2 linked regions of the Parasedimentitalea psychrophila genome follow. The protein of the gene in region 1 interacts with the protein of each later gene in a pairwise test. Links are inferred from orthologs where the notes say so. Each region holds a gene or a part of one and is shown on either strand. Other genes may lie near its edges. The genes, in order: QPJ95_RS08205 and trkA.

Region 1 (3,252 bases):
TCGCCGTGCCCCATGCCCACATGCGCCGCGAGCGGCTCGAAGAACTGCTGTCGGATTTCTCCATCGAGCACCTGCGCCGCGCACCGGCGCTGGCGCTGTCCGGTGGCGAGCGGCGCCGGGTTGAAATCGCCCGGTGTCTGGCCGCTGACCCCAAATACCTGTTGCTCGACGAACCCTTTGCCGGCGTTGATCCGATTTCGGTTGGCGATATCCGCCACCTGGTCTCCGATCTTAAAAAACGCGGCATCGGGGTGTTGATCACCGACCACAACGTGCGCGAAACACTGGAAATTGTCGATCGCGCCTATATCCTGCACGATGGCCAGGTGCTGATGTCCGGCACCCCGGAGGAAGTGGTCGAAAACGAAAACGTGCGCCGGGTTTACCTGGGCGACAATTTCCGCATCTCCTGATTGATAATGGGCCCTCTTTGATCGGCCAGAACACGCCGAAGCCGATTATGTGCCCCGGGGGTAATGTCAGGTTTTCCATTGACTCTTCCGCCATCTTGGCATCGAATTGACCTATGGCAAAAGTCCCGTTTGACGCATCTCCGGTTCAGACCTTGGAAACAAGGCCCGGTCGGATGCAACCATCGGTTTTGCCTATTCCCCGCGTCCTGAGCTAGTTTTGCCTGTCGGACCCGGTCCGATTGGAGCTTTGGATGTCAATTCGTGAAGGAGATCACATGCGTTACCAAATCAGCGGAAAACAGATCGACATTGGCACGGCCCTGCAGACTCATGTGCAGACCGTACTCGGCGCGGCAGTGGCAAAATACGCCCAGCGCCCGACCGACGCCAATGTGGTCTTTTCCCGTTCGGCGCATGAATATGTGTGCGAAGCAACTGTGCATCTGTCGACCGGGCTCACCGCCCAGGCCAAGGCGCACGAAACTGAGATCTATGCTGCGTTTGATAGCTGCTGCGAAAAAATGGAGAAGCAACTTCGCCGCTACAAACGCCGTCTCAAGGATCATCACCGTGATCGCAGCGAGCCGGTTGAACTTTCAGCCGCCAACTCCTATATCCTCGCTTCAGAGGACGCTCATACAGACGAGGAGCCTTCTTCGCTGCAACCAATCATTGTGGCCGAGATGGAAACTAAAATCCCCTCTTTGTCGGTTGGAGAAGCGGTGATGCAGATGGAGCTGGCAGGCGCTCCAGTGCTGATTTTCCGCCCAGAAGGACAGAATGGACTCAATGTGGTCTATCGACGGGACGATGGAAATATCGGCTGGATCGATCCATAAACTTAGATAACCCTAGGTGCCCTTCGGGGCACCCAAGCGGAGCACAGGGCAATGCAACTTTCCAACATCCTCAAGCCAGAGGCCGTGCGTGTTATCGGCTCGGTCTCCAGCAAAAAACGACTGTTTCAGGAAATTGCTGACGTCGCAAACTCGGCCTATGCCCTACAGGCGCCCTCAACAGTCGAGGCCTTGCTGGATCGCGAGAGCCTCGGCCCCACTGGGGTTGGCCACGGGGTTGCCCTGCCTCACGCCCGGATCAGCGGTGTCCAAGATGTCGTCGGCGTTTTTGTCATCCTGGAAAAACCGCTCGACTTTGGCTCGGTTGACCGGCAGCCTGTGGACATTGCCTTTTCACTGTTTGCCCCCGAGGACGCCGGCGTCGAACACCTCAAGGCGCTGGCGCTGGTCTCGCGCACCCTGCGCGAGCAGAGCTTCTGCACCAAGCTGCGCGCCAACCCGGATGCCGCAACACTCTACACAATCCTCACTGAAAACCAGTCGGTCCAGGCCGCTTGACGCGACGCCCAGGATCCGCATTTCATCTGGCTAAAAATATCCCGGGGGGCGAGCAGGCATCTTGAAAACCATCTGGGGGATGGTTTTGTCTGCGAGCGGGCGGAGCCCAAGGGGGCTGGCCCCCAACTTAAACTCTGGCCCCACCTTAAACTCTGGCCCCAACTTAAACTAACGTCTTTAGATGCCGGTTACCGCCAGGGGCCAAATCCAAACATCACATAATCGCGCTGATAGATCTTGGCGATTTTATCCTCCAAAGCAGCGTCGTAAATTTCATCCAAAGCATAGGGTTGGTCTGCCGCAGCCAAGGCCAGTTCAGTCGGCTGCATGCGGCCTATACGGCGGGCCAAATGGGGTAGCTCCTCACCCATCTCATCCTCACGCAGCACCAGGTCCGGTGAGCCCAGCTCGACAAATCCCGACAGCACCTGTGACTGGCTGGCCCAGGCGGCATCCACCCGAATGGCGGTCTGCCCAGCCAGGTTTGCCCGCAGGAAATCCAGAAAACACTCAAAGGCAGCCCGGTGATCCGCCTTACTATAATTCTGGTTCGGACCCTCCTTGGGAATCGGCAGCTTGAATCGCTTGCGCAGCGTTTCACGGATCTTGCTGAATTTTCCCGGACCCGCAGGTAAAATGTTCTCGCAAAACACAGCATGCGCCCGCGCTACCGGGTGGCGCAACACGGTAAAGCTCCGATAGCCGGGATTGCCGCGGCGCCACAATCGTAACTGCTTTTGGTTCATTTTGGTCAACAGCCCGTCTGCCTCAACGTGATCCAACCCGGCCAGCCAGTCCACCACCTCTGTCACCGGGCCGCCCTTGATAGGCATGTATAACAAGGGCGTCACCACCCCGGCCACATAGCCTGGCACCGAAGGTCCGCGACGGGGTTCGAAATTTGGTGTCCGGGTCAGGTTGAACCGGTCCATCCCGGATAGGGCCACCGACATCTCCTCCCCGTTGGCAACTTTCGACAGGACCGGGGCCGGGTTCTGCCGCTTCAAACTGTCATCCAGGGCCTCCAGCGTCTCATTCACCCCCAGCCAACGCGCCAAGCCATTCATCACCTCGACACTCTGCAGATCTTCATATGAGACATAGAACGCCGCCTGCCCACTTTTCTGCAACCGGTTCAGCAGCAGCACCTGAAAATCCTGCAGCGCCTCAACATGGCCAGAAAATTCGGCGCCATCAAAATCGGCCAGCGCCTCCCGGCGGCGCGTCACATTGGTCAGTTTCCACTGGCCAGTCGCCTTGGCAATTTTCCACGACACGTAGCTGTCCAGCGGGTTGCGGGTCAGGATGATCTTGGCACAGCGGGGATCTTCCAGTGCGATGTCCAGAACCCGTGCATCATGATCGTGAAAGTAGCGAAACCCTGCCAGACTGCCGGTCTGTGATTTGATCTCATCAATCAGTCGCGCAGGGTCACTGTCACGGTCATCCTGAGTGACACCCAGGATCTCATTCTTGTTGGGGTA
Region 2 (3,120 bases), 2.6 Mb from region 1 along the record:
GAAATCGCTGGGCGTGGTCACATCAAATAAATCCGGCGCCCGGATCGCCCATTTGGATAGTGAGGACACGCTGGCTTAGTGGGCTAAAGTCACCTCCCTGGGGGCGGCCGTTTGGTTATGGTGGATGGCGTTTGCGGGATCGCAGGCAGCAGGATGGCCGTGTGACAACCGCTTGCTGTCCTGCGGGCCGGGTCAGCCCGGCTCAACAATCTGAAAACTACCATCCTTGTTTTTGATCGCACAGGTGTTTTCGCTTAGTTGTGGCAGTCGCGTGGTTGCCGCCGGTGCTGCGGCTTTTGTGATCGACAGATTGCAATTTGGCAGCTTGACTAGCTGATAGTCTTTTTCGGCCATGCAGCTTTGCTCAACCCGTTGGCGCAGGCCAAGGTTGACATCGACGGTATAGATGTGGCCCGGCATCCAGTACCCTGGGCTGTAATAGCAGTTTGTGCCGTTGCAATATCTGTCGCCGCGATAGAATATTGGCGGTGACTGCCGGATTTCATTGGCCACCGGCGCCTCTCTTAAGGCCCGGGTTTCGCAGCCAAGCGTATCGGTCTGCATGCGGGAGACTTCGGCCCCGGGTTTGTAATACAATGTGAGTGGGGTACAGCTGATCACGCCAAGGATGATGGTCAAAAAAACTGAAATTTTGAATGGTACGGCCATGGAGTTACAATGCCGCCACAAATAGAAAGTTACAATTGAATTGACCCAGTTCAAGGCTTCTGTCATGGCAATTACTGGCTAAAACGCGCCTAGGGGCAAAAAACATGAAAGTCATCATTTGTGGAGCCGGGCAAGTTGGCTGGCAGATCGCGCGGCACCTGTCTGGTGAGCTTAACGATGTCACTGTGGTGGACAGCAACCCCGATTTGGTGCGCCGGGCCACCGAGACTCTGGATGTTCAGGGGGTCGCCGGATTTGCCTCCTACCCGGATGTTCTGCAACGGGCCGGGGCGGCAGATGCGGATATGATCATTGCCGCGACCCATTCGGATGAAGTGAATATGGTCACCTGTCAGGTGGCCCATTCGGTGTTTTCGATTCAACGCAAGATCGCGCGTCTGCGGTCACAAAGCTATCTGGATGCGATTTACGCGGACCTGTACCGCCGGGACCATCTGCCCATTGACGTGGTGATCAGCCCCGAACGCGAGGTGGCGGCTGCGGCCATGCAGCGGCTCTCGGCACCGGCGGCCTTTGACATTGAAACCTTCATGGATGGCAAGGCGCAACTTCTGGGCATCACCATTGATGATGATTGTCCGGTGGTCCACACCCCGCTGCGTCAGCTGACCGATCTGTTCTCTACCCTGCGGGCCATTGTGGTTGGGGTGCGGCGCGACGGCACCTTGTTTGCACCAGACCCGGGTGATCAGCTGTTTGTCGGCGATAATTGTTATGTTTTCACCCATATCGAAGACGTCAACCGAACCATGGAAGTGTTTGGCAAAAAGGAAACAAAGCAGGACCGCGTGGTAATCGTTGGCGGCGGCAATGTGGGCTTGGAGGTCGCCAAGGCGTTGGAAAAGCGCACCAGCAGACCCCGCGTCAAGATGGTCGAGCGAGACCGCAAAAAGGCGGAACGCGCTGCCGAGGAACTGGTGCGGACAATTGTGTTGAATGGCGATGGGCTGGATCGTGCCTTGCTGATCGAGGCGGGCACCGACCGGGCGGATGCGATGTTGGCGGTGACCGATGACGACAAAACAAACATGTTGGCTGCCGTCCGCGCCAAGGCCGAGGGATGTGCTCTGGCGATCGCCCTGATCAATGACCCGACACTGGTGCCATTGATGGCACCGTTGGGAATTGACGCCTATATCAATCCTCGCTCGACCACGGTGAGTTCGATTCTGCGCCACATCCGCCACGGCAGGGTCCGTCAGGTCTATTCCATCGGCGACGCCGAGGCCGAAGTGATCGAGGCCGAAGTGATGTCGACCTCGCCGATGGCGGGGCAGATGATCCGGGATATCGATTTTCCGGAAGGGGTGCTGGTGGGGGCGGTCTACAAGGGCGGCGAGGTGCTGCGACCCAGTGGTTCGATGCGGATTGAGGAAGGCGACGTGATTGCCTTGTTTGCCATGTCTGATGACGTGCCCGAGGTCGAGCGCCTTATTCAGGTCTCGATCGATTTCTTCTGAGATGAAACGGAAATCAACATCCCAGGGCATTTTACGGCTGCCGTTGTTCTTGTTGATTTGGGGCATTGCCTCTCTGGCAATGTGGGTGCCGGCCATCCATGCGGTGGTTTTGAACGATCACCCGACGTCTCAGAGCTTTTTCTATTCGGGCCTGGTTGGGCTGATGATCGTGACGCTGATCGGATTGTCGCTGGCGAACCGGGTGCCACGCTATGGAATGCTTGGCCAATTGCTGTCGTTACTGGCGACCTTTGCGGTTTTGCCGTTGTTTCTGGCGATACCCACCTATGATGCTTTGCAAAATACCAGCTACCTAAACGCCTATTTCGATATGGTCAGCGCCGTCACCACCACCGGAGCGGATATCTTTGCCGACCCCGGTCGGCTGCCCGGCAGTGTGCATCTCTGGCGGGCGCAAGTGGGCTGGCTGGGCGGGCTGCTGATGTGGATTGCGGCGTCCTCGGTGTTGGCGCCGTTGTCGTTGGGGGGATTTGAGGTCACCGCACGGGGCGAGCCAGGCCGTGGTGCAACTGCGCCGGCGCATATGCAGCGGGGCGATCCGCGACGTCAGTTGGTGATGGTCACCAAGGCGCTGGTGCCGATTTATGCCGGTTTGACACTGGCGCTGTGGATCTTGCTGATGATGACAGGCGAAGAAAGTCTGACCGGATTGAGCCATGCCATGTCAGTGATGGCAACATCCGGCATTTCGGCGGTTGGTGGGGTGGAAAACGCCAACAGTGGTCTTGCCGGTGAAATGGTGATGTTCATGTTCATGTTTTTTGCCCTGTCGCGGTTGACCTTCTCAACCGATACGGCAGGTTTGGGCTATGTCCGGCTGGACAAAGATCCGGAATTCCGCATCGGGCTGATCCTGGTGATCGGAGTGCCCTTGCTGCTGTTTTTACGCCACTGGTTGGCGGCGCTGGAAGTCAGTGCATCAGAAGACCTGCCCCAGGCCCTGCATTCC

Evidence for each region.
Region 2: the proteins of QPJ95_RS08205 (region 1) and trkA interact in binary tests that used the Escherichia coli proteins (3 or more experiments, as listed by UniProt). The link is inferred for Parasedimentitalea psychrophila from one-to-one orthologs.

Annotation. Positions count from the first base shown.
Region 1 is NZ_CP127247.1:1,703,789-1,707,040, reverse strand. The notes cover bases 107-3,035. They hold QPJ95_RS08205 (PTS sugar transporter subunit IIA), read left to right. Parts: upstream 107-1,303; coding sequence 1,304-1,768; downstream 1,769-3,035. Other genes in these bases: QPJ95_RS08200 (sulfotransferase family 2 domain-containing protein), read right to left, coding at 1,957-3,035; hpf (ribosome hibernation-promoting factor, HPF/YfiA family), read left to right, coding at 689-1,252; lptB (LPS export ABC transporter ATP-binding protein), read left to right, coding at 107-413. Outside these bases: more of lptB, read left to right, coding at 1-106; more of QPJ95_RS08200, read right to left, coding at 3,036-3,252. UniProt on the Escherichia coli protein: Seems to have a role in regulating nitrogen assimilation.
Region 2 is NZ_CP127247.1:4,270,812-4,273,931, reverse strand. Bases 165-2,961 are described here. They hold trkA (Trk system potassium transporter TrkA), read left to right. Parts: upstream 165-773; coding sequence 774-2,150; downstream 2,151-2,961. Other genes in these bases: QPJ95_RS20630 (TrkH family potassium uptake protein), read left to right, coding at 2,152-2,961; QPJ95_RS20640 (hypothetical protein), read right to left, coding at 193-669. Also shown: nitrogen assimilation response regulator NtrX, read left to right, coding at 1-79; more of QPJ95_RS20630, read left to right, coding at 2,962-3,120. UniProt on the Escherichia coli protein: Part of the constitutive potassium transport systems TrkG and TrkH. May regulate the transport activity of TrkG and TrkH systems. Binds to NAD(+) and NADH.